DNA from 2 places in the Bacillus sp. XF8 genome. Region 2 is predicted to be linked to the other one. Evidence: a T-box and tRNA genes for the amino acid it is inferred to sense, from the RefSeq annotation. Region 2 holds a T-box; the other holds one or more tRNA genes.
What was found. The T-box of region 2 lies ahead of J4P91_RS06605 (valine--tRNA ligase). A T-box ahead of a tRNA ligase gene usually reads a tRNA of that ligase, here a tRNA-Val.
Positions count from the first base shown of each region.

Region 1: it has a tRNA-Val gene. The T-box ahead of J4P91_RS06605 (valine--tRNA ligase) is inferred to sense a tRNA for this amino acid. The anticodon was not compared.

Region 1 covers NZ_JAGDQK010000033.1:103,755-107,986, reverse strand. Annotated here, with positions in the region: tRNA gene J4P91_RS19760 (tRNA-Gly) at 31-101, opposite strand; tRNA gene J4P91_RS19755 (tRNA-Pro) at 103-179, opposite strand; tRNA gene J4P91_RS19750 (tRNA-Arg) at 183-259, opposite strand; tRNA gene J4P91_RS19745 (tRNA-Leu) at 353-438, opposite strand; tRNA gene J4P91_RS19740 (tRNA-Leu) at 443-523, opposite strand; tRNA gene J4P91_RS19735 (tRNA-Lys) at 536-608, opposite strand; tRNA gene J4P91_RS19730 (tRNA-Gln) at 614-688, opposite strand; tRNA gene J4P91_RS19725 (tRNA-Asp) at 773-848, opposite strand; tRNA gene J4P91_RS19720 (tRNA-Met) at 851-927, opposite strand; tRNA gene J4P91_RS19715 (tRNA-Val) at 959-1,034, opposite strand; tRNA gene J4P91_RS19710 (tRNA-Glu) at 1,040-1,114, opposite strand; tRNA gene J4P91_RS19705 (tRNA-Ser) at 1,123-1,213, opposite strand; tRNA gene J4P91_RS19700 (tRNA-Asn) at 1,217-1,291, opposite strand; gene J4P91_RS19695 (SprT family protein) at 1,375-1,860, opposite strand; gene cmpA (cortex morphogenetic protein CmpA) at 2,116-2,232, shown strand; gene J4P91_RS19685 (Tex family protein) at 2,342-4,232, opposite strand, start outside.
Region 2 covers NZ_JAGDQK010000009.1:20,929-47,436, reverse strand. Annotated here, with positions in the region: gene lon (endopeptidase La) at 1-2,121, shown strand, start outside; gene ysxC (ribosome biogenesis GTP-binding protein YsxC) at 2,118-2,714, shown strand; gene J4P91_RS06660 (organic hydroperoxide resistance protein) at 2,812-3,228, opposite strand; gene J4P91_RS06655 (MarR family winged helix-turn-helix transcriptional regulator) at 3,231-3,683, opposite strand; gene hemA (glutamyl-tRNA reductase) at 4,125-5,462, shown strand; gene J4P91_RS06645 (cytochrome c biogenesis protein) at 5,480-6,313, shown strand; gene hemC (hydroxymethylbilane synthase) at 6,329-7,258, shown strand; gene hemD (uroporphyrinogen-III synthase) at 7,261-8,019, shown strand; gene hemB (porphobilinogen synthase) at 8,052-9,041, shown strand; gene hemL (glutamate-1-semialdehyde 2,1-aminomutase) at 9,041-10,330, shown strand; gene spoVID (stage VI sporulation protein D) at 10,495-11,592, shown strand; gene ysxE (spore coat protein YsxE) at 11,814-12,839, shown strand; gene J4P91_RS06610 (hypothetical protein) at 12,867-13,061, opposite strand; T-box leader at 13,352-13,583, shown strand; gene J4P91_RS06605 (valine--tRNA ligase) at 13,621-16,266, shown strand; gene J4P91_RS06600 (bifunctional folylpolyglutamate synthase/dihydrofolate synthase) at 16,362-17,663, shown strand; gene J4P91_RS06595 (stage II sporulation protein B) at 17,830-18,789, shown strand; gene J4P91_RS06590 (Maf family protein) at 19,005-19,580, shown strand; partial or broken gene radC (RadC family protein) at 19,628-20,107, shown strand; partial or broken gene J4P91_RS06580 (reverse transcriptase/maturase family protein) at 20,672-22,482, shown strand; partial or broken gene radC (DNA repair protein RadC) at 22,586-22,789, shown strand; gene mreB (cell shape-determining protein MreB) at 22,949-23,965, shown strand; gene mreC (rod shape-determining protein MreC) at 24,007-24,861, shown strand; gene mreD (rod shape-determining protein MreD) at 24,874-25,416, shown strand; gene minC (septum site-determining protein MinC) at 25,452-26,138, shown strand; gene minD (septum site-determining protein MinD) at 26,141-26,508, shown strand, end outside.

The DNA.
Region 1 (4,232 bases), on a different contig from region 2:
TTTGTTTCGTTCAGTTTTCAAAGAACTAAAAGCGGGTGAAGAGAATCGAACTCTCGACCAGAGCTTGGAAGGCTCTTGTTTTACCACTAAACTACACCCGCGTGGTCGGGAAGACAGGATTTGAACCTGCGACCCCCTGGTCCCAAACCAGGTGCTCTACCAAGCTGAGCCACTTCCCGTTATGGCGCGCCCGAGAGGAGTCGAACCCCTAACCTCTTGATCCGTAGTCAAACGCTCTATCCAATTGAGCTACGGGCGCTTATTCATGATGTTTTGTCGTCATTGTATTTTGGCGACTCAATTATCTTATCATACTGCATTTTCAAATGCAAGCACTTTTTTATTTTTTCTTTGGTGCGGCCGAGAGGACTTGAACCTCCACGGGGTTTCCCCCACTAGGCCCTCAACCTAGCGCGTCTGCCATTCCGCCACGACCGCATAATGCGGGTGAAGGGAGTCGAACCCCCACGCCAAAGGCGCCAGATCCTAAGTCTGGTGCGTCTGCCAATTCCGCCACACCCGCGGAAATAAAAAGTGAGCCATGAAGGACTCGAACCTTCGACCCTCTGATTAAAAGTCAGATGCTCTACCAACTGAGCTAATGGCTCGTAAATGGCTGGGCTAGCTGGATTCGAACCAGCGCATGACGGAGTCAAAGTCCGTTGCCTTACCGCTTGGCTATAGCCCACCGAAAGATATTCCTTTTTAGTGACAAAAATCATTATATCACGATTAGCAATAAAAAACAACTGCTTATTAGCAGAAGTTAAAATGGCGGTCCCGACCGGGGTCGAACCGGCGATCTCCTGCGTGACAGGCAGGCATGTTAACCACTACACCACGGGACCATTGGTTGCGGGGACAGGATTTGAACCTGCGACCTTCGGGTTATGAGCCCGACGAGCTACCGGACTGCTCCACCCCGCGACGATACTATTTATATACTATATTTAATATATGGTGGAGGATGACGGGATCGAACCGCCGACCCCCTGCTTGTAAGGCAGGTGCTCTCCCAGCTGAGCTAATCCTCCGAAAGTGGTGACCCGTACGGGATTCGAACCCGTGTTACCGCCGTGAAAGGGCGGTGTCTTAACCACTTGACCAACGGGCCAATATGAATGGCAGAGAAGAAGGGATTCGAACCCTCGCACCGCGTTAGCGATCTACTCCCTTAGCAGGGGAGCCCCTTGAGCCACTTGGGTACTTCTCTGTATGGCTCCGCAGGTAGGACTCGAACCTACGACCGATCGGTTAACAGCCGATAGCTCTACCACTGAGCTACTGCGGAATAATAAAGACAATTTACATCTTATATAAATTCATATTATAAGTCAAGTCGCTTATACAATATCTTGTACAAACGTGACATGTTTATAATATACTGGATTGGTTTTTAACTGTCAAGGTGTTTTTTATCTCTTTTAATCTACCCTTACACTTCCCGCAAACATATCTTTTTGTATTAATTTGACGTCTTCTTACATATTGAAGAGTACATTCTATACATTCATACACATGTGTTTTAGGCTCTTTTCTCACTCCCGCTATCCGCTTACAAAATCTAGGGGCTCCTACCTCCTTCAATAACTGACGAAAATCTCGATCACGATGTTGGTACCCTCTTCCCATAATATGCAAATGATAATGACACAGCTCATGCTTAATAATACCAATTAGTTCTTCTTTTCCATACACTTCATAATAACGATAGTTTAATTCTATATTATGACTTCGTAACAAATACCTCCCACCAGTTGTACGTAGTCGTTTATTGAACATTGCTTTATGCAAAAAAGCCCTCCCGAAATATTGTAACGATATTTCTTCTACAAGTCTTTGAATTTCTTTTTCATCCATTTTTATTCCCCCAAAAACTAAAAATAAACTTACACTTTTCTTCTTTCTTATACATATATTAAATAGTACATATACCCATCCTCATTCAAAAAGCGCAGCTTCTATAAACCATCTTCTCCCTCATCCGTTCATAGAACTTCGCTAACCAAACTCTTATAAGCAGTTCCCAAGATTGAGTTTTCCATTTACTTTGAATCTTTATCTTAGTCTATGGGGACTACTTGTTAGAGCCGGATTAAACAAGGAGGGATTCTTATGCCTACGTGGCTCCGAAAACAAATGCAGCGTGCATATTTTGAAAAAAACCGGTATCAAATTAAGTTACTAAATGAATGCTGGTTTTATTATAGCAAAACACATCAAAATTCCTGATAAAGTGAACGTTTAATCAGTGGGGGATGAAGCCTCCCCCACCGATTAAAATTCCACTAATATCCGTTCACGAAAAAAGAGAAGCGCTACACCTGCTCTCTTCCCATTCTTATTCAATAGGTAACATCGATAAGGCAACGCGTCCTTTTTTCATATCAACATCATCTACCCATACCTTTACAATTTGTCCGACAGATACCACATCTAACGGGTGCTTCACAAACTGTTTGCTCAGTTTAGAAATATGCACTAAACCATCTTGTTTCACACCAATATCGACAAATGCGCCAAAGTCAACAACATTTCGAACAGTTCCTTCCAACTCCATGCCGCGCTTTAAATCTTCTAATTTGAGAATGCCCTTTTTCAAAAGTGGTTTTGGCAATTCATCACGCATATCTCGTTCTGGACTAATTAAAGCGTCTATAATATCGATTAATGTCGGCTCACCAATATTCGTCTCTTGAGATAATTTAGAAAGCTCCACTCCTTCTAAACACTGTTGTAAATGTGGTTGTCCTACATCATTAATCGATAACCCTAAACTTTTTAATAGTAATTCAACATTTTTATACTGCTCTGGATGAATACCCGTTCTATCAAGTGGATTTTCACCTTCTAGTATACGTAAGAAACCAATACATTGCTCATACGTTTTGGCACCTAGCCGTGGTATTTTCTTTAACTCTGTGCGCTTTGTAAATTTTCCATCTTCTTCACGTTTACTTACAATATTTTTCGCAACTGTTTTTGATAATCCCGAAACGTATTGCAATAGCGCTACAGAAGCTGTATTCACATTCACTCCTACTTGGTTAACAGCTGTTTCCACGACAAATGTTAATGATTCATTTAATCTCTTTTGTGATACATCATGCTGATATTGTCCTACTCCAACTGATTTTGGATCAATTTTCACAAGTTCGGCAAGCGGATCTTGCAGACGTCTTCCGATCGAAACAGCACTTCTTTCCTCAACTTGAAACTCTGGAAATTCTTCACGAGCCAAATCAGAAGCTGAATATACACTAGCACCAGCTTCATTGACAATAATATAAAATACGTCTTGCTGTACTAATTGTAAAACATCTACTATAAACTCTTCCGTCTCCCTAGAAGCTGTACCATTTCCAATCGCAATCATCTGAACCTGATATTTTTCTATAATAGAAATAACTTTTGTTTTTGCATCTTCATATTTTCGAACAGGTGGATGCGGGTAAATGACATCAATATGCAGAACTTTCCCTGTATCATCTACTACCGCTAACTTACATCCTGTTCGATACGCAGGATCTACTGCTAATACTACCTTTCCTTTCATCGGTGGCTGTAATAATAAATTACGTAAATTCTCAGAGAAAATGTGAATTGCTTGCTCTTCTGCCGTTTCAGTTAATTCCTTACGAATCTCCCTTTCGATTGACGGTTGAATTAATCGCTTATATCCATCTTCAATTGCTAATTGTACATATACTGCACTTTTAGATGATTCATCACGAATCACTTTTTTATGTAGAAAACGCACAACTTCTTCTGTTGGTGGAATAACAGAAACTTTTAGTACTTCTTCCTTCTCGCCACGATTTATAGCTAACACACGATGCGGTACAATTTTTTGGATTGGCTCTTCATAACCGTAATACATCTCATATATGTTTTTTTCATCTTTCTCTTCATCTTTTACAGACGAAGACATCATCCCTTTTTTGAAAGTAATATTTCGAATCCAACTACGATACGCAGCATCATCTGATACAATTTCTGCAATAATATCTTGAGCGCCCTGCAATGCTTCTTCGGCAGATTGCACTTTTTTCTCAATATTCACAAATCCCTTTGCCTTATCTTTTGGGTCTTCTTTTGTAAATAGAAGTAACCACTCCGCTAACGGCTCGAGTCCCTTATCCTTTGCAATTGTCGCTTTTGTTCTTCTTTTTTCTTTATAAGGACGATACAAATCTTCTACTTCTTGTAGCTTTGTTGCAGATACAATATGA
Region 2 (26,508 bases):
GTGGGTACAGTAGCGAAAGTGAAGCAGATGTTAAAACTGCCAAACGGTACGCTTCGTGTCCTTGTAGAAGGTTTACATAGAGCAGAAATTGTCGAATTTATTGAAGAAGAAAATGTAATACAAGTTTCTATTCAAACAGTAACAGAGGAAGAAGAAGGCGATTTAGAAGAAAAGGCTTTAATGCGCACGTTACTCGAACATTTCGAGCAATATATTAAAGTTTCGAAAAAGGTATCGAATGAAACATTTGCGACAGTAGTAGATGTTGAGGAACCCGGTCGCCTAGCTGATTTAATCTCTTCTCATTTACCAATTAAGACAAAACAAAAGCAAGAAATTTTGGAGATTAGATCAGCAAAAGAAAGATTACATACACTTATTTCCATTATTCAAGATGAGCAAGAACTACTTAGTTTAGAAAAGAAAATTGGACAACAAGTGAAGCGTTCGATGGAACGTACCCAAAAAGAGTATTTCTTACGTGAACAAATGAAGGCAATTCAAACAGAACTTGGTGATAAAGAAGGTAAAGGTGGCGAAGTGGAAGAGCTTCGCACGAAAATTGAAGAAGCCGGAATGCCGGAAGAAACGAAGAAGGCTGCCCTAAAAGAATTAGATCGTTATGAAAAGTTGCCGGTAAGTTCTGCGGAGAGCGGTGTGATTCGCAATTATCTTGATTGGTTATTAGCGATTCCATGGACAGAAGCAACAGAGGATATGATTGATCTTGCGCATTCTGAAACAATTTTAAATAAGGATCATTATGGCCTTGAGAAAGTGAAAGAGCGTGTACTAGAGTATTTAGCTGTTCAAAAGCTAACCAATTCTTTAAAGGGACCAATTCTTTGTTTAGTAGGACCCCCTGGAGTCGGAAAAACATCTTTAGCACGTTCTATTGCAACATCGTTAAATCGTAATTTTGTCCGTGTTTCCCTTGGTGGTGTTCGTGATGAATCTGAAATTCGTGGTCATCGTCGTACATATGTTGGAGCAATGCCAGGTCGTATTATTCAAGGAATGAAAAAGGCCGAGACAATCAATCCAGTCTTTTTATTAGATGAGATCGATAAGATGTCCAATGATTTCCGTGGTGATCCATCAGCGGCGTTACTTGAAGTATTAGACCCAGAGCAAAACCATAATTTTAGCGATCATTATATTGAAGAGCCTTATGACTTATCAAAGGTAATGTTTGTTGCAACTGCAAATACGCTGGCGAGCATTCCAGGTCCACTTCTTGATCGTATGGAAATTATTTCGATTGCTGGTTATACAGAGATTGAAAAGGTACATATTGCTCGTGAACATTTATTGCCGAAGCAATTAAAAGAACACGGCTTGCGAAAAGGGAATCTACAAATTCGTGATGAAGCGCTGCTTGAAATTATTCGCTACTATACGCGCGAGGCTGGTGTTCGTACGTTAGAGCGTCAAATTGCAAAGATTTGTCGTAAAGCAGCCAAAATCATCGTTACAGAAGAGCGTAAACGTATTATTGTAACGGAAAAAAATATTACAGACCTACTTGGTAAACATATATTCCGTTATGGGCAAGCTGAAACGAAAGACCAAGTTGGAATGGCCACTGGTTTAGCGTATACAGCTGCTGGCGGTGATACACTCGCAATTGAAGTATCTGTATCACCAGGAAAAGGAAAATTAATTTTAACAGGGAAACTTGGGGATGTTATGAAAGAATCTGCACAAGCTGCATTTAGTTATATTCGCTCTCGTGCAGAAGAACTTCATATTGATCCAGATTTCCATGAAAAGAATGACATCCATATTCATGTTCCAGAAGGAGCAGTTCCAAAGGATGGCCCATCAGCTGGTATTACGATGGCAACGGCGCTTATTTCCGCACTGACAGGTGTACCTGTAAGTAAAGAAGTAGGGATGACAGGTGAAATTACCTTGCGTGGTCGTGTATTACCAATCGGTGGTTTAAAAGAAAAAACATTAAGTGCTCACCGCGCAGGCTTAACAAAAATTATTTTGCCAGCCGAAAATGAAAAAGATTTAGATGATATTCCAGAAAGCGTAAAAGAAAACCTTACGTTTGTGCTTGTGTCTCATTTAGACGAAGTATTGGAGCACGCATTAGTAGGAGTGAAACAATGAAAGTAACAAAAGCAGATATTGTCATTAGTGCTGTTAGACCAGAACAATATCCAGATGGCGACTTACCAGAAATTGCATTAGCAGGTCGTTCTAATGTTGGAAAGTCTTCCTTTATTAATAAAATTTTAAATCGCAAAAAGTTAGTGCGTATTTCTTCTAAACCAGGAAAAACGCAAACGTTGAACTTTTTCTTAATTAATGAAATGATGCACTTTGTCGATGTTCCAGGTTATGGATATGCGAAAGTATCCAAATCAGAGCGGGCGGCATGGGGTAAAATGATTGAAACATACTTTACAACGCGTGAGCAATTAGATGCGGCTGTATTAGTAGTTGATTTACGTCATGCCCCAACAAACGATGATGTGATGATGTATGATTTCTTAAAGCATTATGAAATTCCAACCATTATCATTGCGACGAAAGCCGATAAAATTCCAAAAGGGAAATGGCAAAAGCATTTGAAGGTTGTGAAAGAAACGCTTGATATTGAACAAGGTGATGAAGTTGTTCTATTTTCTTCAGAAACAGGCCTTGGAAAAGAAGAGGCGTGGAAAGCCATTCATAAGTTTACAAAAACAAAAAACGCGTGACGATTCGTCGCGCGTTTTTTGTTTCTTACAGTATAAGTTCAAAAAGGAGGATAAAGAAATGTGACAGCTATCTTTACCGGATTTTTTGAACATCTTCCTACAGTACGTTTAATGTAACTTCAATATTTCCTCTAGTCGCTTTAGAATATGGACATACGCCATGTGCAGCTTCTACAAGCTCTTGTGCTTCAGCATGAGAAACGCCAACTACACGTATATCAAGTACAGCAGATAAACCAAAACCACCGTCAGTATCTTTCCCAATTGAAATATGAGCTGTCACTTCTGTACTTTCTACTTTTACTCGTTTCGTACGAATAACAAGTTGTAATGCACTATCAAAGCATGCTGCATAACCAGCTGCAAATAATTGTTCTGGATTCGTTGCTTCGCCACCCATACCACCTAATGCTTTTGGCATCTTCACATTAAGATTTAGAATGCCGTCTTCTGAAACAACTTTCCCGTTTCTTCCGCCTGTTGCAGTTACAGTTGCTGTGTATAATTTTTCCATTTTCATTCCCCTTTTCTATCATTAATTGTTTTCATGGTTTCAATTAATTTATTTAATTGAATTAATAATGATCGATATTCTTGTTCTGTAATTCCTAAATTGGTAGCTATGGTTTTTGGCAATGAACATGCTTTTTCTTTTAAAGCGTGTCCTTGTTCTGTTAGTTCAATGCACACTTTGCGTTCATCTTCCTTAGAACGAACACGTTTAACTAATCCTAATGTCTCCATACGTTTTAACATGGGTGTTAATGTACCAGAATCTAAAAATAGACGTTCGCCAATTTCTTTTACAGTTAATCCATCTTGCTCCCAAAGCACTAATAATGTAATGTACTGTGGATACGTAATACCCATTTCTTCTAAATAAGGTCGATAAAAGCGTGTTACTTCCCTAGAACAGGCATAAATAGAAAAGCAAAGTTGATTATCGAGATGTAAAGGATTCTCTTTCATGAGCATCCCTCCTTTTTAAATTGTGCACAATTTAATTTTATAAAATCAATATAACGAAAAAGAAATGAGATGTCAAATACATTGCAATGAAAAAAATTTGAGTAATGTGTCACATGAAAGAAGTTGTTACATTTTGGAACAATCATACATATTTTTCTGTATTATGAAAGAAGATAAAAAAAGATAGTTGCTCTATTCTTATGGAATAGTTTCCATCACTTGATTCTGACAGATTTTTTTGGTAACGTACAAATAGAGTTATTATTTTATAATGATTATAAAGTAAGACGTTTATTCTGGAAGATTTGCTTTGTCTCCTGCAAGTAGAAGACAAAACGAACAAAAAAAACCTGTTGTTCACACGATTGTCAGATTCATAACAGGAAAGTTGTATTATGATAGTAGATAAGGTGATAAAACGGGTGAAGGGGGACATGCTGCGTGCATATTCTTGTTGTTGGTGTAAATTATCGAACAGCCCCTGTAGAATTTCGTGAGAAACTCACATTTCAGGCAGCAGAGCTAGAGCAGGCAATGACAACGTTACAAAATCAGAAGAGCGTATTAGAAAATGTCATTGTATCAACGTGCAATCGTACTGAGATTTATGCTGTCGTCGATCAATTACACACGGGACGATATTATATTAAGAAATTTTTAGCTGATTGGTTTCAGCTTGAGATAGAAGAAGTGTCACCATACTTGTCTATTTTTGAACAAGATGGTGCGATTGAACATTTATTTCGTGTAACATGCGGATTAGATTCTATGGTAGTCGGTGAAACACAAATTTTAGGTCAAATTCGAAATAGCTTCTTAGAGGCGCAAGAAGTAAAAGCAACAGGAACAATTTTTAATGAATTGTTCAAACAAGTAATTACGTTAGCAAAGCGTGCTCATTCAGAAACAACAATTGGTGAGAGTGCAATGTCTGTTAGTTATGCAGCGGTTGAACTTGGAAAGAAAATTTTTGGTGATTTAACAGATTGTCATGTTTTAATTCTTGGTGCTGGAAAAATGGGAGAACTTGCACTGCAAAACTTATATGGAAGTGGCGCTCGCAAAGTGACGGTAATGAACCGTACATTTACGAAGGCGGAAACAATGGCCGAGAAATATATGGGGCATGCAAAACCGTTAAGTGAATTGCAGTGTGCGCTGTTAGAAGCGGATATTTTAATTAGTTCAACTGGTGCTTCAGATTATGTAATTACGAAAGAAATGATGACAAGAGTAGAACGGATGCGCTCAGGCCGTCCGCTATTTATGGTCGATATTGCAGTGCCGCGTGATATTGATCCAGCAATTGATGAGCTAGAAGGTTCTTTCTTGTACGATATTGATGATCTGCAAGGCGTAGTAGAAGCAAATCGTGCTGAGCGTTTAAAAGAGGCGGAAAAAATTCAGCTTATGATCGAAGAGGAAATCGTTATATTTAAAGCGTGGTTAAATACACTTGGCGTTGTTCCATTAATTTCAGCTCTTCGTGATAAAGCATTGGCAATTCAAAATGAAACGATGCAAAGTCTTGAACGAAAAATTCCAACGCTTAGTGATCGTGAGAGAAAAGTGATTAGTAAACATACGAAAAGTATTATTAACCAATTATTAAAAGATCCAATTTTAGTAGCAAAAGAGTTAGCGGCCGAAGAGGGAGCTACGGAAAAGCTCGCGTTATTCGCGAAAATTTTTGATTTAGAAGTGCAAGAAGAGGCCGTGGAACATACGGAAGAACCAGAGCATAAACGAGCGTGGACAGCATCCGTTCCATCTTTATAACCCGAAAGGATGATCGGATGGGCTTTTTAAATAATAGTATAATTTATCATATCGCAATTGTTTTATATGCTTGTAGCATTAGTTTATATTTTATAGATTATTTCCAAAGTAACCGAAAGGCGAATCGAATTGCTTTTTGGTTACTTGCGATTGTATGGGTATTACAGTCTGTTTTTATGTTACTTCGGGCCACGGAATCAGAGACGAATCCGATTTTAACATTATTATCAGGAATTTATTTTTATGTGTGGTTATTAATTACGATGTCACTCGTAATCAATCGATTTATGCGCATTGACTTTTTAGTCTTTTTTACAAATGTCATTGCTTTTGGCGTAAGCGCTTTTTCTATTTTCACTCCGCTCGGAAAAATGTCGCCGGTACTCGCGCAGCAATTAGTTTCAGAACTTGTATACGTGCATGTAGGAATGGCGATTATTTCCTATGCGGCGTTTACAGTATCGTTTATTTTTTCCATTATGTACTTGTTGCAATATCGATTATTAAAACAGAAAAAATGGAATGCGAGATTAAGACGGTTAGGAAACTTACCGAAGCTTGAGTCGATGTCATATGGATTAAATTTATTTTCTGTTCCGTTTTTCCTATTAGCTATTTTACTTGGATGTATATGGGGATATACAAAACTAGATAATTTCCATTGGTATGACACGAAAGTAATCGGGTCTTTTGTTGTTTTATTTGTCTATTGCATGGGTTTATATTTACGAGGATCAGATATATTGCAAGGTAAGAAGATTATAAATTGGAACATTGGAGCCTTTCTCGTTATGTTAATCAATATTTTTCTATTAAGCAGTTTATCCAATTTCCACTTTTGGTATTTATAATGAGGAGAGAAAATTATGCGCAAAATTATTGTAGGTTCAAGAAAGAGTAAGCTAGCATTAACGCAAACAAATTGGTTTATTGATCAATTAAAAGCGCTTGGTTTACCATATGAATTTGAAGTGAAAGAAATCGTTACAAAAGGTGATGTTATTTTAGATGTGACGCTTTCCAAAGTAGGCGGGAAAGGCTTGTTTGTAAAAGAAATTGAGCATGCGTTGCTTACGAAAGAAATCGATATGGCTGTACATAGTATGAAGGATATGCCAGCTGTACTTCCAGACGGATTAACAATTGGATGTATACCAAAGCGTGTCGATCCACGTGATGCGTTCATCTCAAAAAACGGGGAATCATTTAAGGACTTAGCAGAAGGATCGATTCTTGGTACAAGTAGTTTAAGACGTAGTGCACAGTTATTAGCTGCTAGACCAGATTTACAAGTGAAGTGGATTCGTGGAAATATTGATACGAGATTACGTAAATTAAAAGAAGAAGACTATGATGCAATCATTTTAGCAACAGCTGGATTACAGAGAATGGGCTGGGATGATGATGTAATTACAGAACACTTAGATGAAACATTATGTGTACCAGCTGTAGGACAAGGTGCCTTAGCGATTGAATGTCGTGAGGATGATAAAGATTTATTGCAATTATTATCACATATTAATGATGCTGTAACAGAACGAACAGTGGCAGCTGAACGAGTATTCCTTCATAAACTTGAAGGTGGATGCCAAGTTCCGATTGCTGGATATGCAATGCTTGGGAAGAATAATGAAATTGAATTAACAGCTCTTGTCGGTTCTATGGATGGTTCAGTCTTGTTAAAAGAAATAGTTGTTGGCGAAAATCCAGAACAAGTTGGCTTAGAAGCAGCGGATCGTTTAATTAAGCAAGGGGCAAAAGAGCTCATTCTCGCTGCAAATAAGGAGCAACAGTAATCATGGATGCTCTTGCTGGCAAAACAGTACTGATTACGCGTGCCCAGCATCAAGCAAAACAAATGAGTGCAGCGGTGAAAAAAGAGAGCGGAATTCCATTGGAAATTCCGCTTTTGCATATAGAAGGTGCATCTCAGAAAGAATTTCAAGGTGTATCGCAGCAGCTACACTTATATGATTGGGTTATTTTTACGAGTAAAAATGGGGTAAGCTTCTTTCTAGATGGCTTAGGTAAGAAAATCCCACCTACTGTTCGCATCGCTGTAGTAGGTAGGAAAACAGGGCAAGAATTAGAAAAGCGGGGTTATGAGGTTCAGTTTGTTCCAACGGCGTTTGTCGCTGAAACTTTTGCAGAAGAATTTGTAAGAGAATTGAATGGGACAGAGCGTATTTTATTTCCAAAAGGGAACTTAGCTAGAGATATTATTCCAAATAAACTTCGCGAGCTTGGTATATATTTAGAAGAGTTTGTTGTGTATGAAACGAAAACAAATCATGATAAGCAGCAAGATCTCATCGCAGCTCTAGAATCAGGTAAGGTAGATGTTGTTACATTTACGAGCCCTTCTACCGTTACAAGCTTTGTGAAATTACTTGAGGGCACAAACTGGAGAGAATGGATAAAAAAATGTACAATTGCTTGTATAGGACCGATAACAGAGCAAGAGGCAAGGCGTTATTTTGCCGATGTAATCGTTCCGAAAGAATATACGGTAGAAGCGTTAATACAATGCATTTCAAAATATAATCAAGATGCATAATCTAAATAAAAAAGAATGGGAGATAGAAATCTATGAATTCTTTACAATTTAATCGTCATCGTCGTTTAAGACAAAGCGGAAATATGCGTGCGCTTGTACGTGAAACATTTTTACATACAGAAGATTTTATTTATCCTATTTTTGTACTAGAAGGAGAGAATGTTCGTAACGAAGTTCCTTCTATGCCAGATGTATATCAAATTTCTTTAGATCTTCTGCAAGCTGAAATGCAAGAAGTTGTAGATTTAGGTATTCGTTCTGTTATCGTATTTGGCTTGCCTGCTGAAAAAGATGAAGTTGGATCTTCTGCATTTTGTGAGCACGGCATTGTACAACGTGCAATCAAACAAATTAAAGAGCAGTTTCCAGAGTTAGTAGTAGTTGCGGATACATGTTTATGTCAATATACAAGCCATGGGCATTGCGGCGTTATTGAAAATGGAATCATTTTAAATGATGAATCGTTAGAAGTTCTTGCAAAAACAGCAGTGAGCCAAGCGAAAGCAGGAGCAGATATTATCGCACCATCTAACATGATGGACGGATTTGTAACTGCAATTCGCCATGCTTTAGATGAAAATGGTTTTGCACACGTGCCAGTTATGTCATATGCGGTGAAATACTCATCTGCATTTTACGGTCCATTCCGCGATGCAGCGCACGGTGCACCGCAATTTGGTGATCGTAAGACATATCAAATGGATCCAGCAAACCGCATGGAAGCATTCCGTGAAGCTAAATCAGATGTAATGGAAGGAGCAGATTTCTTAATTGTAAAACCAGCTCTTTCTTACTTAGATATTATTCGTGATGTGAAAAATAATTTCAATTTACCGATTGTTGCTTATAACGTGAGCGGAGAATATTCGATGATTAAAGCAGCAGCGCAAAATGGTTGGATTAATGAAAAAGAGATTGTACTTGAGAAATTATTAAGCATGAAACGTGCGGGAGCAGATTTAATCATTACGTATCATGCGAAAGACGCAGCACGATGGTTACAAGAAGGAGGCGCACAATAATGAAAAAGTTTGATAAATCGATTGAAGCATTTACGGAGGCGCAAGATTTAATGCCTGGCGGCGTAAATAGTCCAGTTCGTGCATTTAAATCAGTTGGTATGAATCCACTCTTTATGGAGCGCGGGAAAGGTTCTAAAGTGTACGATATTGATGGGAATGAATACATCGATTACGTATTATCATGGGGACCGCTTATTCACGGACATGCGAATGAACGTGTTGTCGAATCATTAAAAGCTGTTGCGGAAAAAGGAACAAGCTTTGGTGCGCCAACAGAAATTGAAAATAAATTAGCGCAGCTTGTAATCGAGCGTGTGCCATCGATTGAGATTGTACGTATGGTAAACTCAGGAACGGAAGCAACAATGAGTGCACTTCGTTTAGCTCGTGGGTATACAGGTCGTAATAAAATTTTGAAATTCATCGGTTGTTACCACGGGCATGGTGACTCATTATTAATTAAAGCTGGTTCTGGTGTTGCAACGCTTGGTTTACCAGATAGCCCTGGTGTACCAGAAGGTGTAGCGAAAAACACAATTACAGTAGCGTATAACGATTTAGAGAGTGTAAAATATGCGTTCGAACAATTCGGTGATGATATCGCTTGTGTTATCGTAGAACCAGTAGCAGGAAATATGGGAGTAGTACCGCCGCAGCCAGGATTTTTAGAAGGTCTTCGTGAAGTGACAGAGCAAAATGGTGCACTGCTTATTTTTGATGAAGTAATGACAGGATTCCGCGTTGCTTACAATTGTGGACAAGGTTATTACGGTGTAACGCCTGACTTAACTTGTTTAGGAAAAGTAATCGGTGGTGGTTTACCAGTAGGAGCATATGGCGGTAAAGCAGAAATTATGCGCCAAGTTGCACCGAGCGGACCAATTTATCAAGCGGGTACATTATCTGGTAACCCTCTAGCAATGACTGCAGGTTATGAAACATTAGTACAATTAACACCAGAATGTTATGAAGAGTTTGAGCGTAAAGCCGAAATGTTAGAAAACGGCCTACGTAAAGCAGCTGAAAAACACGGTATTCCGCATCATATAAACCGCGCAGGTTCAATGATTGGTATATTCTTCACGAATGAACTGGTTATTAACTATGATGCAGCAAAAACTTCAAACTTAGAATTCTTTGCAGCTTACTATCGTGAAATGGTAGAACAAGGTGTATTCTTACCACCTTCTCAATTTGAAGGATTATTCTTATCAACAGCACATAGTGATGCAGATATTGAAGCAACGATTGCAGCGGCAGAAATTGCGATGTCGAAATTAAAAGCGTAAAGTAAAAAAGGTTGTCAGGGAGAGTCCTGGTAACCTTTTTTATTTATCTCTGAAAATCATGTTGTATATTGTCGGAGCGCCGATATATGAAAAATCAATAGGAAGCCCACATGTGCAGTTCGATTTTTTACTCATAAAATGACTCCCGTGCACATAAATCTGTAATGACATACAGTTTGGGAGGGGGAAAAGAAGTGGCAACAGATCATTCATTACGATTTTCATTAAAAGAATCGGTTTGGTTCCAAAAAGGACAGGAAGTCGAAGAACTTTTGTCAATTTCGTTAGATCCAGACGTTGAGATAGAAGAGCTTGAATACGAGGTAATTGTGAGAGGGCAATTGGATTTAACGGGGGAATATATTGCAAGACAAGATGATTCTGCGTTTTCATTACGAGATTTATCCCCTGCGAAATCCATTGATTATGTAGAAACGCGAGAAGATGGTGTAAACGAACTTGTACACTCTTTTCCGTTAGAAATCTCGATTCCGCGAAACCGAGTGAAACAAGTTGAAGAATTGTATGTTTCCATTGAGGAATTTGATTATGAATTAAAGGAAAACGGTTGTTTACAACTATTAGCGGATGTATCGATATCTGGATTATGTGAGGGTGAGAGAATACACAATGAAGTGCAAGAGGAAGAAGTTGAAAGAGAGCCGGAAATCACGGTAATGAATGAGGAAGAAGTTGAGCGAGCGCCGGAAATCGCGGTAGTGAATGAGGAAGAAGTTGAAAGAGAGCCAGAGATCACGGTAGTAAATGAGGATAAAACACAAGTAGAAGTGGAAGAAGTAACAGTTCATACAGAATCAGATGGATGGGAGGATTATGCATTTGAGCCCTTCCAATTAGAGGCACGTAAAGAACAAGAGTTAGAAGAAGAGGTAGAGGATTTAAAAGAACATGAAGAGGAAGAACGAGAAGAAGCGAAAGAAACTACACCACAGTTTGAATTGTTTGGCCGGAAGAACTTTAAGAAAGAGAAGGAAAAGGAATTACAGGAAGAAGTAGAAGCTGCATACTCACAACGGGATGAAAATGCATTATACTTAACAAAATTGTTTACGAAAGAGCCGGAAGAAGAGTTTACGAAATTACGTATGTATTTTGTGCAAGAAGGAGATACAATTGAATCGGTTGCGGAGCGATATGAAACATCTGTCCAGCATCTACACCGCTTGAATCAAACAGATGAAGTATATTTAACTGCAGGGCAAATTATATATATACCTGTGCCAAGAGTGAAGACAAAGTGAGTGAAGAAGCTTCTCTTCACCTCTCTTCTTTTTATCCCGCTATTAGCGGCCAGTAATCCCACAACCTCAAGATTCAGAGAGGGACGAGGAAGTTAGGTGTGAGGATAGACTGCTGTAAAAGCCCGATTGGTGAGGGCTCATAATCAGTGGGGATGGAGAAAACCCCCACTGATTAAAGTTTCACTTTATCTTACGTTTTTGAATGAGAAAGGATCATTCGTATGGATATAGAATTGCGAGATCGTTATGCCCCGATAGTACAGCGATATCAATTGGATGCCCATCATATGGAAGAGCACGGAAGTGTCATAAAAATTTATACGAATCAAGGTCCATATGCATTGAAAAAATTACCATCTCATAGATTGAAACGCAATAATTTAATGTATCATGTTCAATTTTTACGTGAAAAAGGATTTACACATTATGCCCCCATTTACCATGCGAAAGATGGAAATCATATTTTGAGCGATGGAACATATAATTATTATTTAATGCCTTGGCTGGAGCGAGCAGAAGGGAACGGAGAGGACAATGATCAATATCATAAAATGTTTCAGACGCTAGCACTGCTTCATCAAAGGACGGTAAAGGAAGAAACATATACTGAAGAAGCGTTAGAGGAGCATTATACAAATGTCTCTGATCGTTGGGAGAAAGATGGGGAGCTCTTAGAGGAATTCCTTGTAGAGTCTGAGGCAAAATGGTATATGTCTCCGTTTGAACTACAGTATTGTACGTATTTTCATCATGTGATGAGGGCGCGTGAATTTGCAACGAAACAGCTTTCGGAGTGGCATGAAGCGATGAAAGAGAAAGAAAAAACACGCGTTTCTTTTATTCATGGCAATGTATCGATGAATCATTTTTTATTTGATTATGAACGAAACGGTTATTTTATTAGTTTAGAGAGGTCTCAAATTGCAACACCAGTTCAAGATGTTGTTCGCTTTTATTCCCGCTCATTGAACACATATCCAATTGCGAGAAGTGATCGCTTTGAATGGTATCAGGTGTATCAAAAGAATTTTCCGTTTACGAAAGAAGAACAACTCCTTATGTTTGCTTATCTAACATATCCATCCCCATTTATTCGGCAAATCCAATCTTATACAAGCAAGCAGCAGAGCCGTGGTGAAAAGAAAGAACTTCAAGGTGTGAAAATGTTACAGCAAGCGCATTGGCTTGTAAGTAATATAGAATATTTCATTTCACAATTACAAGCTGCGCAGCAAGGAAATGAATAATAGCCGTAGTCTCAAGGAGCTGTGAGGCTACGGCTGAAAATGTAAGCGGATTGTGGCTACAACAAAGATGATAAGGATGATGAAATCTAAGAAGGTTGGAAGCAGTAATGTTCGAATTCCTTGGAAAATAGTAAGTGGAATAGCAAAATCAGAAAAAATCGTTTGTAAATTCCTAACCCATGAAGGGGCTGAAAAATTGTAGGTGCGTCGGTATCGTCGCATAATCAATCATTCCTCCGTACAGAAAGCATTTACTACACATTGAGCTTGAAAGGTGAAGGTGCAATATTACAGTATGCAGGGTAAGTACCTAAGGTGCTTGTGCTGCTATTTTTCATTTTTCGTACATAGGTTGCAAAAAAGTGCTTACGCTAATTGACGATTGTACACTGTTTTTTAATAATTAGGAAAGAATGGAGTCTATCAACTGTAGAAATTTGATGAAATATATTTTTATCTTGACGAATATGGTTTCGTTTTTTACACTATTGTATATAATAAATAACAATTATATAAATACGTTGAAGGGGAAGAGTATAACATTAAACGTCTGCAGAGAGGAGAATTATTAGCTGTGAGATTCTCTAGATAGTCATGTTAGAAGGTAGCCCTGGAGTATCTTTTCTGAACGGAGTCATTCTCATTAGGAAAAGACGGATCTGTCCGTTATCCAATTAAGAGTATAAGCAAATTTTGAATTTGTTTGTAAATAAAGGTGGTACCACGATGTCCCTCGTCCTTTTTGGATGAGGGGCATTTTTTATTTTAAGGAGGGAAAATAATGTCAAACACGGAAAAGAATTTACCGACTAAATATGATCATATGTCCGTTGAAGAAGGCCGTTATAAATGGTGGCTTGATGGCAAATATTTCGAAGCAAAAGGAGATGCAGAAAAACAGCCATATACAATTGTAATTCCACCTCCAAACGTAACAGGTAAATTGCATTTAGGGCACGCTTGGGATACGACACTTCAAGATATTTTAACGCGTACAAAGCGCATGCAAGGATACGATGTATTATGGCTTCCAGGAATGGACCATGCAGGTATCGCAACACAGGCAAAAGTAGAAGGAAAACTTCGTGAAGAAGGTATTTCACGTTACGATCTTGGCCGCGAGAAATTCCTTGAAAAAGCATGGGAATGGAAAGAAGAATATGCTTCTCACATTCGTCAGCAATGGGGGAAAGTTGGTTTAGGATTAGATTATTCTCGTGAGCGCTTTACATTAGACGAAGGTTTATCTGATGCAGTTAATAAAGTATTCGTTCAATTATACGAAAAAGGCTTAATTTACCGCGGAGAATATATTATTAACTGGGACCCAGCAACACGTACGGCCCTTTCTGATATTGAAGTAATTCATAAAGACGTTCAAGGTGCATTCTACCATATGAACTACCCATTAACAGACGGTTCTGGTCACATTCGCCTTGCGACAACTCGTCCAGAAACAATGCTTGGTGATACAGCAGTAGCGGTTCATCCAGAAGACGATCGCTACAAACATTTAATCGGAAAAACAGTTACACTTCCAATCGTAGATCGTGAAATTCCGATTATTGCTGATGAGTATGTAGAAAAAGATTTTGGAACAGGTGTTGTGAAAATTACACCAGCTCATGATCCGAATGACTTTGAAGTAGGTAACCGCCATGACTTACCACGCATTCTTGTAATGAACGAAGATGGCACAATGAATGAAAAAGCGGGTAAATATAACGGCATGGATCGTTTCGAATGCCGTAAGCAATTAGTAAAAGACTTGCAAGAAGCAGGCGTATTAGTAGAAATTGAGCCTCATATGCATGCGGTTGGTCATAGTGAGCGTAGCGGAGCGGTTGTTGAGCCTTACTTATCAACACAATGGTTCGTAAAAATGGCACCACTTGCAGAAAAGGCAGTTGCATTACAACAAAAAGAAGAAGAGAAAGTAACGTTCGTACCAGATCGTTTCGAGAACACATACTTACGCTGGATGGAAAACATTCACGACTGGTGTATTTCTCGTCAATTATGGTGGGGACATCGCATTCCAGCTTGGTATCATAAAGAAACTGGTGAAGTATACGTAGGTACAGAAGCACCAGCAGATATTGAAAACTGGAATCAAGATAATGATGTACTTGATACATGGTTTAGCTCAGCATTATGGCCATTCTCAACACTTGGTTGGCCAAATGAAGATGCAGCAGACTTCAAACGTTACTATTCAACAGATGCGCTTGTAACTGGTTATGACATCATCTTCTTCTGGGTATCTCGTATGATTTTCCAAGGTTTAGAGTTTACAGGAGAGCGTCCATTTAAAGACGTATTAATTCATGGTCTTGTTCGCGATGAGCAAGGACGTAAAATGAGTAAATCTCTTGGTAACGGTATTGATCCAATGGAAGTTATCGAGAAGTACGGTGCAGATGCGATGCGCTTCTTCTTATCAACAGGAAGTGCGCCAGGTCAAGATTTACGCTTCAGCATGGAGAAAGTAGAATCTACTTGGAACTTCATCAATAAAATTTGGAACGCGTCTCGTTTCGTATTAATGAACATGGATGATATGAAATATGAAGATATCGATTTAACTGGTGAAAAATCAGTTGCAGATAAGTGGATTTTAACTCGCTTAAATGAAACAATTGAAAGTGTAACACGTAACATGGATAAGTATGAATTTGGTGAAGCTGGCCGTGCGTTATACAACTTCATTTGGGACGATTTCTGTGACTGGTACATTGAAATGGCGAAACTTCCGTTATATGGCGAAGATGAAGCGGCGAAGAAAACAACTCGTTCTGTTTTAGCATATGTATTAGATCAAACGATGCGTTTATTACACCCATTCATGCCATTCGTAACAGAGAAAATTTGGCAGCACTTACCTCATGAAGGTGAATCTATTACAGTAGCAGCGTGGCCAACAGTTCGCGAAGATTTACAAGACAAAGAAGCAGCGGCAGAAATGCACCTTCTTGTTGATATCATTCGCTCTGTTCGTAACATTCGTGCTGAAGTAAATACGCCAATGAGCAAAAAAGTTCAATTGCAAATTAAAGCAAAAGACGAAGCAGTATTAGCACAGCTTACGAAAAACAGCTCTTACATCGAGCGTTTCTGTAATCCAAGCGAATTAACAATTAAGACGGATTTACAAGCGCCAGAAAAAGCGATGACGGCAATCGTATCAGGTGCAGAGTTATTCTTACCGTTAGCTGATCTTATCAATCTTGATGAAGAGAAAGCACGCCTTGAAAAAGAACTTGAGAAGTTTGATAAAGAGGTAGAACGCGTACAGAAGAAACTTGCAAACCAAGGTTTCGTAGCAAAAGCTCCAGCAGCAGTTATTGAAGGAGAGCGTGCGAAAGAACAAGATTACTTAGAAAAACGCGAAGCAGTTCGTCAACGTCTAGCTGATCTTCAAAAATAAAAATCGTTTTAAAGAGATTCACCATATTGGTGAGTCTCTTTTATTTGCGTATAATAGGATTAAGAAGGTTGTTTTTTGAAAGGGGAAAGGCAAGCGTGGTACATACATACGAAGAAGCAATAAGCTGGATTCATAGCCGACTAAAGTTTGGCATTAAGCCAGGATTAGAAAGAATGCAGTGGATGCTAGAGGAACTTGGAAATCCTGAGCGTCATATAAAATGTGTTCATCTTGCAGGAACAAATGGCAAAGGTTCAACTTTAACATATATGCGTTATATGTTAGAGGCGGGAAAATATAAGGTTGGGACATTTACGTCTCCATATATTGAAACATTTAATGAACGAATTGGTGTGAATGGAAAACCAATTGCAGATACAGAGATTATTGAACTTATAAATATGGTCAAACCAGTTGTAGAAAAACTAGATGAAACAAATTTAGGAGAAGCAACGGAGTTTGAAATTATTACAGTAATGGCAATCTGCTATTTCGGTAAAATGAATTTCTGTGACATCGTCTTGTTTGAAACAGGGCTTGGTGGTCGTTTTGATTCTACAAATGTGGTTTATCCAGTTCTGACGATTATTACAAATATCGGCCATGATCATATGCATATTTTAGGGAATACGTTAGCGGAAATTGCGTATGAAAAGGCGGGAATTATTAAATCGGGTGTTCCTGTTATTACAGGCGTGCAGGATGAAGAAGCACTTGAGGTTATTCAAAAGGTTGCCAAAGGAAAAAATGCAAACCTTTATGAACTTGGAAAGCAATTTATAGCTGTTCATCAGCGTTCAGATGAAGATGGAGAGCATTTTGATTTTTCTTGTCCGTTTGCTTCATTTGAGGAAGTTCAGATTTCGATGAAAGGAAGCCATCAAGTCGGAAATGCAGCATTAGCACTGATGGGGGTTATGTATCTTAAAACATACCTATCATTCTTAATGGAGGAAGAGCATATTTGCACAGGATTAAGTGAAGCATATTGGATTGGCCGATTTGAACGGTTACAAAGTAATCCTGACGTCATTATAGATGGTGCCCATAACCCTGAAGGAATTGCAAGCCTTGTGAAAACAGTAGAAGCTCATTATAACGATAAAAACGTCATTGTTTTATTTACTGCCCTTGGTGATAAACAGCTAGATAATATGGTAGGACAATTAGAAACAATTGCAGATGAAATGATTTTTACAACATTCACATTTGATCGTGCGATTTCTGCTGAGGAGCTTGCAGCCTACTCGCATAAGGAAACAAAACAAGTTTTTGAGAATTGGAAAGAAGCTGTTGATGCAAAGATAAATGATCTTCAAGAAAATGACGTTTTTATCATAACGGGATCACTTTACTTTATTTCAGAAGTTCGAAAATACATTCGTGAAAGAAACTAGGACAGCAACTGCTGTCCTAGTTTTTTGTTCTACAAATGAAGTCAAATGCATACATATAATATAACTATATAGGGCAATTTGACGAATCCCTCTGACAAATATCTCGTTTTTTTGTGAAATGAATATGATATGATGCGGACAATGATAAGAGGTGAGGTGTGAGGGTATGGACAAGCAATCACGAACAATCTCGGTTAAGGTAAATGGAACGGAAGCAAAGTATGAAGAAAAGAAGAAAGAAAAAGAAGAATTTGATTGGATGGTAGTTGATAGTGAAACGTCACAAAATGTAGTGCCATTTCAAAAAAACAAGTTACCATCTATCCGGCAGCATCGAAAGAAATGGAGTAATATACTTATTTTTACAGTTACTACTGCGATTATCATTGGCACGATGTTAGGGATGGGAATGCTCCACTTGTTAACGGGACAAGGTACAGCTCGGGAAGCTACAGTAACAAGTGGAGAAAAGAATAATGAAGCAGAGCAAAAAGAAGTAACGGCTGAAGAGCAAAAAGAAGAAAAACCAAAGGTGGGGAGTGCATCTGCTTTAGAACCAATCACTTTATATTTCGTGCAAGGAGGTCTCTATTCTTCGGAAGAAAAGGGACAGGCAGCTACTCAGGAGTGGAAAGATAATGGGGGCGTAGCAGCTATTAAACAAAATGATGACAAGTATTCACTTGTAGTTGGAATTTCTAGTGACGAGCAATCCGTAGATAAATTAATTGGACAATATAAGAAAGATGGCGTATCAGTTTTGAAAAAGAAATGGGAAATTACAGATCGGGCATTGCTGAAAAGTGACAAAGAATCTGGTCCATTGTTAAGTAAGTTGCAGCCATTATACATTCATTTTGTAAAATACTCGACTAGTATACAACCTGGAAGTAAAAGTAATCCAACAGAAATAGCAGCGATTGAAAAGGAATGGAAGGCAATTGAAAAAGAGGGGAAATCAATTAAGCGTGAGGATGTAAAAAAAATATATACGTATGCATCAGTAGCTGTACAAACAATAAAAGAAGGAAAGACTGATAAAGAAGCAGTAGCTAAATTGAATCAAGTTATTATTGATGGTTTGCTTTCTTATGAAAAAGTGGTTTCGCAAAAAGCAAAAGAGTAGGATAATGGAGTAAGGAGGAAGAAGTGTGTATACTTCTTTCTCTTCTTTTGGATTATATATCTATAGAAATGTTTTCTCTCTATAGCAGATATAACTGTATAGTAAGAAAATATCATTTCCTAAAAAGAAAATGATATTTTTACAATTTGTCGGAAAGGTACTTGTTTGATACGATCAAGCTATATTTTTCTGCTTTATGTAAGAAAGGAGAACACATGAAAAAACTTATTTTAGCATCTGGCTCACCACGCCGAAAGGAATTACTTGAACTAGCAGATGTACCATTTGAAATTGTTGTAAGTGAAATAGAAGAAACCATCGGTGCGTATTCATCACCTGCTGATATTGTGATGTCACTTGCTTTGCAAAAAGCATCTGCTGTAGCCGAAAATCATGGTGATTGTGTGGTATTAGGTGCAGATACAATTGTTACATATGAATCACGTATTCTTGGTAAGCCTTCTGATGAAGCGGAGGCAAAAGAAATGCTGCAACTATTATCAGGAAAAACACATGAAGTATATACAGGTGTTGCGCTTATTGCAAAAGAAAAAACAGTAACTTTTTATGAGCGTACAGAAGTTACATTTTGGGAGTTAACAGAAGAAGAAATTGATGCGTATATTGCATCGAAAGAACCGCTGGACAAGGCTGGAAGTTACGGTATTCAAGGAAAAGGTTCCATCTTTGTTCAACATATTCAAGGAGATTACTACAGTGTAGTCGGATTACCAATTGCACGTCTTGTTCGTGAATTAAAACAGTTCGATAGTGATGCATCCCATGCGTAAAATTGCATGGGGTTTTATTTGCGAAAGATTGAAAAAGGAGTGAAAATATGAACGGTATTCGTGATGTTTTGAAAGAAGAACAACCACGGGAGCGTTTATTAGTAGAAGGGGCAAGCAATTTATCGAATCGTGAACTTCTTGCAGTGTTACTTAGAACGGGTTCTAAAGAAGAGTCTGTTCTAACATTAGCGGATCAAATTTTATATCATTTTGACGGATTACGAATGTTGAAAGATGCTACAATAGAAGAGATGACAAGCATTCATGGTGTAGGAGTAGCAAAGGCCTCCCAGTTAATCGCTGCTTTTGAACTAGGAAGAAGAATGGTGCGTTTAGAGTACCAAAATCGATATAGTATTCGGAGTCCAGAAGATTGCGCTAGTTATATGATGGAAGAGATGCGTTTTTTACAACAAGAGCACTTTGTTTGTTTATACTTAAATACGAAAAATCAAGTTATGCATCGGCAGACTGTGTTTATTGGGAGTCTAAATGCCTCAATTGTGCATCCTCGCGAGGTTGTGCGCCCATAAGGGTATGTAGGAAATCTGCTTTCGCAAAGCAGTGGAGTAATATCACAAAGCAATACTCTATCATCAGCCAACTTATCTGAAAGGGAAACCGGACAGGGAGTGTAGCATGTTGGCAAAACCGTAAGTTGGTTAGTTACCGAACCACAACTGAACGGCAAGATGAAACATTACGGACAAGGATGAAGGCTAAACTGCTTGAATGATAGCTCAAGGGGGACGACGGGGACCCTCAGCGGGAGGTAACGATAAACGCTGTGTGAAATGTGCATGTTTTTTAAAAACTTCAAGAAACATGATGTGATACCATTTCAACCAAATTCTATATGGAATGTAACGAGCGAAAGTCACATCCGCTACCGTAATAAGCGATGTTCCTATGTATCTAAATGGGGATTGCCTAAGTTGGAACGCCTACAGATGGCTATAGCAAATGCGCTTGAATATCTAATATGGCAACGGAGCTCTCGTAGTAGTCCGAGATGGGGAAAGCCCATTACATGGCGAAGGGGAGCAGTTTATCAGCATTTAATACAAAATTGGGAAGGAGCGCGAGGCTCTATGAGAAGTCCAAAAGTAGTATTAAATAATCTAGCTTCTAAAGCAAGTGATGTAAATTATAAATTTGAGCGATTATATCGGAATCTGTATAATATTGAATTTTTCCTAGAAGCATACGGAAAAATTTATAAAAACAAAGGCAGTAATACGAAAGGCTCAACAGAAGAAACCATTGATGGAATGAGTATAAATCGTATAAACCGTTTAATCTCGAAAATAAAGGATTGTAGTTATCAACCGAACCCAGTAAGGCGAGTATACATTCCAAAGAGTAACGGGAAATTACGTCCGCTTGGGATACCGTCTTTTGAAGATAAACTAGTTCAAGAAGTAGTGAGACGTTTACTTGAAAGCATCTATGAAGAAAGTTTTTCACCCCACTCACATGCATTTCGACCGAATCTAAGTTGTCATACAGCTCTCAAAGAAATCAAAAATACATTCACTGGCTGTCGTTGGTTTATAGAAGGCGATATAAAAGGCTTTTTTGATCATATCAATCACCATACTTTGATTCATATTTTGCAGAAAAGAATAGATGATGAGAAATTTCTTGATTTGATTTGGAAGTTTCTTCGGGCTGGTTATATAGAAGATTGGACTTTTCATAAAACGTATAGTGGGACACCACAGGGCGGTATTATTAGTCCAATATTATCAAATACCTACCTAAACGAATTAGACAAGTATATGGAAGAATATATGAACTTGTTTAATAAAGGAGATAAACGAACACATAACCTGACCTATCATAATATTGCAAGTGAAATTGCGTATAGAAAAGCAAAGAATCGAAAGGAATGGGACTCTTTAGACAAAGAAACTCGTTTACAAAGAGCCAGCGAAATGAAGCAATTGTATAAAGAGCTTATTAAACATGATAGCAAGGATCTGTTTGATCCACACTATCGTCGAATGAAATATGTGAGATATGCAGATGATTTCTTAATAGGTGTGATAGCGAGTAAGGAAGAAGCCCAGCAAATAAAGCGAGATATTGCTTTGTTTCTAGCAGAAAAACTACAATTAGAACTCAGTGAAGAAAAAACGTTGATAACACATACAACGAAGAAGGCTAGGTTTCTCGGATACGACATAAAAGTCGCTCGTGATTGGCAAACGATGAAAATGCCAAATGGTACAAAAAAACGGAAATTCAATTTTCAAGTAAGGCTATATGTACCGCACGAGAAGTACATCAATAAGCTCATTCAACTAGGAGCTATTACACTTGGAAGGAACAATCAGTGGAAAGTATTACACCGGCCTTATTTGTTATCGAACGATGATGTAGAAATTATGCTTACATACAATGCAGAAATACGTGGGTTATACAACTATTACCGTTTAGCAACGAATGTCCATGTCTTACAATCATTCCGTCAAAATATGAAATATAGCATGATGAAAACATATGCTAACAAGTATAAGACGACAATGGGTAAGATGATTGATAAAATGTCAATTAACGGTAAGATAGGCATTCGCTATAGTACCTCTAGTGGCTCACGAATCTTATATTTCATTGACCAACGCATGGAAAAAATATGAACATCGATAACAAAGAAATAGATAACGAACCAATAACGCTCAAATATAGTGGCAGAACAAGTCTCATCGATAGGCTTTTAGCAAATATATGTGAATGGTGCGGAGCAACAGGAATACCACTTGAAATCCATCATGTTCAGAAGCTAAAAGATTTAAAAGGTAAGAAGCGATGGGAACAAAAGATGATTGCAAGGAAACGAAAGACTCTTGCGATGTGTGTAAAATGCCACCATGATTTACACAATGGTAAGCTAGATTGATAAATGGAGAGCCGTATACTCGGAGACGAGTACGTACGGTTCGGAGGGGAGTTCTTGGAAATCTACCTTAGAAATAAGGAAAGGCGCTGGGTTCTTACCCTACTTTAAAGAAGCTTTTCGCCGCGCAGCAGCCTCTATTATATGTCTGCATAACCACCCCTCAGGTGACCCTACGCCGAGTCGTGAAGACATTGAAGTGACAAAACGATTGGTAGAGTGCGGGAGGATTATTGGAATTGAAGTCCTTGATCACATTATTATAGGTGACCATAAATTCGTGAGTTTAAAAGAAAAAGGTCATATTTAAGACTATTCTTTTTACTTATTTTGTTTTATAATGTGATTTATGAGTTTTTTGTAGGCATTCGCTTACAATAAAGGATAGAAAATATAAAAACGTACTGTTTTATTATAAATATAAAGTAAGAAAATGAGTCCGTGAAAATGAGAAAGGAAGATAGATGACATGTTTGGATTTGGTGGTTTTACTCGTGATCTTGGAATTGATTTAGGAACAGCGAATACGCTTGTATATGTGAAGGGAAAAGGTGTAGTTTTACGTGAACCTTCAGTTGTAGCTTTGCAAACAGATTCAAAACAAATCGTTGCAGTTGGTAGCGATGCGAAACAAATGATTGGTCGTACACCAGGAAACGTAGTGGCTCTTCGCCCTATGAAAGATGGTGTAATCGCTGACTACGAAACAACAGCGACAATGATGAAATACTATATTCAACAAGCGCAAAAATCAAATGGATTTTTCTCTCGTAAGCCTTATGTAATGGTATGTGTACCATCTGGTATTACTGCTGTAGAAAGACGTGCAGTAATCGATGCAACTCGTCAAGCAGGCGCGCGCGATGCATATCCAATTGAAGAGCCATTTGCAGCAGCAATCGGCGCAAATTTACCTGTTTGGGAACCAACTGGTAGTATGGTTGTTGATATCGGTGGCGGTACTACAGAAGTTGCAATTATTTCTTTAGGTGGGATTGTAACAAGTCAATCTGTTCGTGTTGCTGGTGATGACATGGATGATTCTATCATTCAATACATTAAGAAGAGCTACAACTTAATGATTGGGGAAAGAACAGCAGAGGCATTAAAAATGGAAATCGGGTCTGCTGGCGAGCCAGAAGGTGTTGAGCCAATGGAAATCCGTGGTCGTGATTTAGTAAGTGGTTTACCAAAAACAGTATTAATTAAACCTGAAGAGATTGCTGATGCATTAAAAGACACAGTAGAGGCAATCGTTGAATCAGTGAAAAATACATTAGAAAAAACACCACCTGAATTAGCGGCGGATATTATGGACCGTGGAATTGTGTTAACAGGCGGTGGTGCATTACTTCGTAACTTGGATAAAGTAATTAGTGAAGAAACGAAAATGCCAGTTCTTGTTGCAGAAAATCCGCTTGACTGTGTAGCGATTGGAACAGGTAAAGCTTTAGATAATATCGATCTTTTTAAAACTGCTCGATAATATTCCAAAATAAAAATCAATGAAATTAAGAGGGTGTGAACGTGCCACAGTTTTTCTTAAACAAAAGATTAATTGTTTTGCTAGTTAGTATTATTCTTCTCGTGGCATTGATTGGAATCTCATTGAAAGAACGAAAAAGTCTAACATGGCCAGAGCAGTTTGTAAAAGATACTGTCGGTGTTGTAGAACGTGTATTCCAAAAGCCAGCGAATTATGTTGCCGGGTTCTTTGAGAACGTAGAAGATGTAAAGCGCACGTATGAAGAAAATAAAACATTAAAAGAAAAATTAGATAAGTATGCTAAGTTATCCGTTGAAGTAAAAGATTTAAAAAAAGATAATGAAAAGTTACGTGAGGTAATTGACAAAAAAGATTCACTTAGAGATTACAAACCGATTCAATCTACTGTTATTCAGCGTAATCCGGATAAATGGTATGACTTGATTGCAATTGATAAAGGAGCACAGCAAGGTATCCAAAAAGATATGGCAGTTATGACTGCGAAAGGTTTAGTTGGGCGTGTGAAAAGCGTGTCTCAATTTACGTCAACAGTAGAATTGCTGAGCTCACTGAATCGAACAAATCGTATTTCTGCTGTAGTAGAAGGACAAGAGCGTATTTTTGGATTGATTGAAGGATATGACAAAGAAAAACAAACTCTTGTTTTCACAAAGATTCCATCTGATGTAAAAGTAGAAAAAGATCAAACGGTTGTAACATCAGGATTAAGTGATATCTTCCCGAAAGGATTAGTAATTGGGAAAATTGTAGATGTTGCACCAGATGAATATGGATTAACACAAACAGCTTACGTAAAACCTGCTGCGGATTTAAATGATGTAGACCATGTTATGGTTACAAAAAGAGTTATGCCCTCAGCAGCGTTAGAACAGTAAGGGGGAGAAGATATGGCTATTTTAAAAAGAGCAATTCTTCCTCTGCTGCTTCTTTTTGTGTTTTTATTCGAAAATATGTTTTCTACCGTAGTTCCAACGGAATTATTTTGGAAAGACAGTATTGCAGCTCCGCATTTCTTTATGATTGTACTATGTTTTATTACTGTTTATTTTAGTCCTTTACAAGGTATTTACTATGGGCTATTATTTGGATTTTTATTTGATACTGTATATACAGAACTTGTTGGTGTATATATATTTGCTTATCCAATTTTAGCGTATCTTGTGTATAGTACGATGAGAGTATTGCAATTGAATTTATTCATTCTTTCTTTCATTATATTAACGGGTATTGTGGCATTAGAATATTATGTATATGGATTTTTAACGTTGCTAGGTCGCATTCACGTACCAGCGCATATCTTTTTCTCAGATCGTCTCCTTTCTACTTTATTGTTAAATGGCATTTTCTTATTGCTAGTTTGTTTCCCACTGAGACGATATCTTGTGCGTCTTTCAAAAGCGATGGAAGAAAAAGAAAAAAGGATTTTCTGATTTTATGTCGAATTGAATCGTTGGGGTGAACTTTAGTGGAAGAAAAAAAGCAACAAAATGTAACAATAAAAGGGACAAAAGATGGACTGACATTACATTTAGATGATTGCTGTTCATTTTCTGAATTACTGCAAGAACTGGACGAAAAACTTTCCACTCACTATTACGATGGTGATGGACGTTCATTAATCGAAGTACATGTTAAAGTTGGCAATCGCTATTTGACAGATGTGCAGCAAGAAGAAATTCGCACTTTGATTCGGAATAAAAAAAATCTTGTTGTGGATTCAATTGAGAGCGATGTTATCACGAAAGCTGAAGCAATAGCGTGGAAAGAAGAAACAGAAATTGTCCCTGTTTCCAAAATTGTTCGCTCAGGTCAAGTATTGCATGTAAAAGGAAATTTATTATTAATTGGAGATGTTAATCCAGGCGGAACGGTTATCGCTGGGGGAAATATTTTTGTCATTGGATCATTACGAGGTATTGCACATGCAGGATATTATGGGGATACAGATGCTGTAATTGCGGCATCTGTTATGAATCCGATGCAACTTCGAATTAGTGATGTGACAATGCGGGCTCCGGAAGAGAAAGAAGACGGAGCAGAGACGGCAGAATGTGCGTATATTAATGAGAACAATCACATTGTTGTCGATCGCCTGCAACTTCTCACTCATCTTAGACCTAATTTAACAAAGTTAGAAAGGGGAATTGTATAGCTGTGGGAGAGGCAATAGTAATTACATCTGGAAAAGGCGGAGTAGGAAAAACTACAACGTCTGCAAACATTGGTACAGCCCTAGCACTATCCGGGAAAAAGGTTTGCTTAATTGACACGGATATTGGTCTAAGAAATTTAGACGTAGTAATGGGGCTAGAAAACCGTATTGTATTTGATCTTGTTGATGTCGTCGAAGGTCGTTGTCGTTTACCTCAGGCTCTTATTAAAGATAAGCGCTTTGATGAGCTTTATTTATTACCTGCAGCACAAACGAGTGATAAATCAGCGGTAACACCTGAACAAATGGATGAATTAATACAGGTATTACGTCAAGATTATGATTACATATTAATTGATTGTCCTGCTGG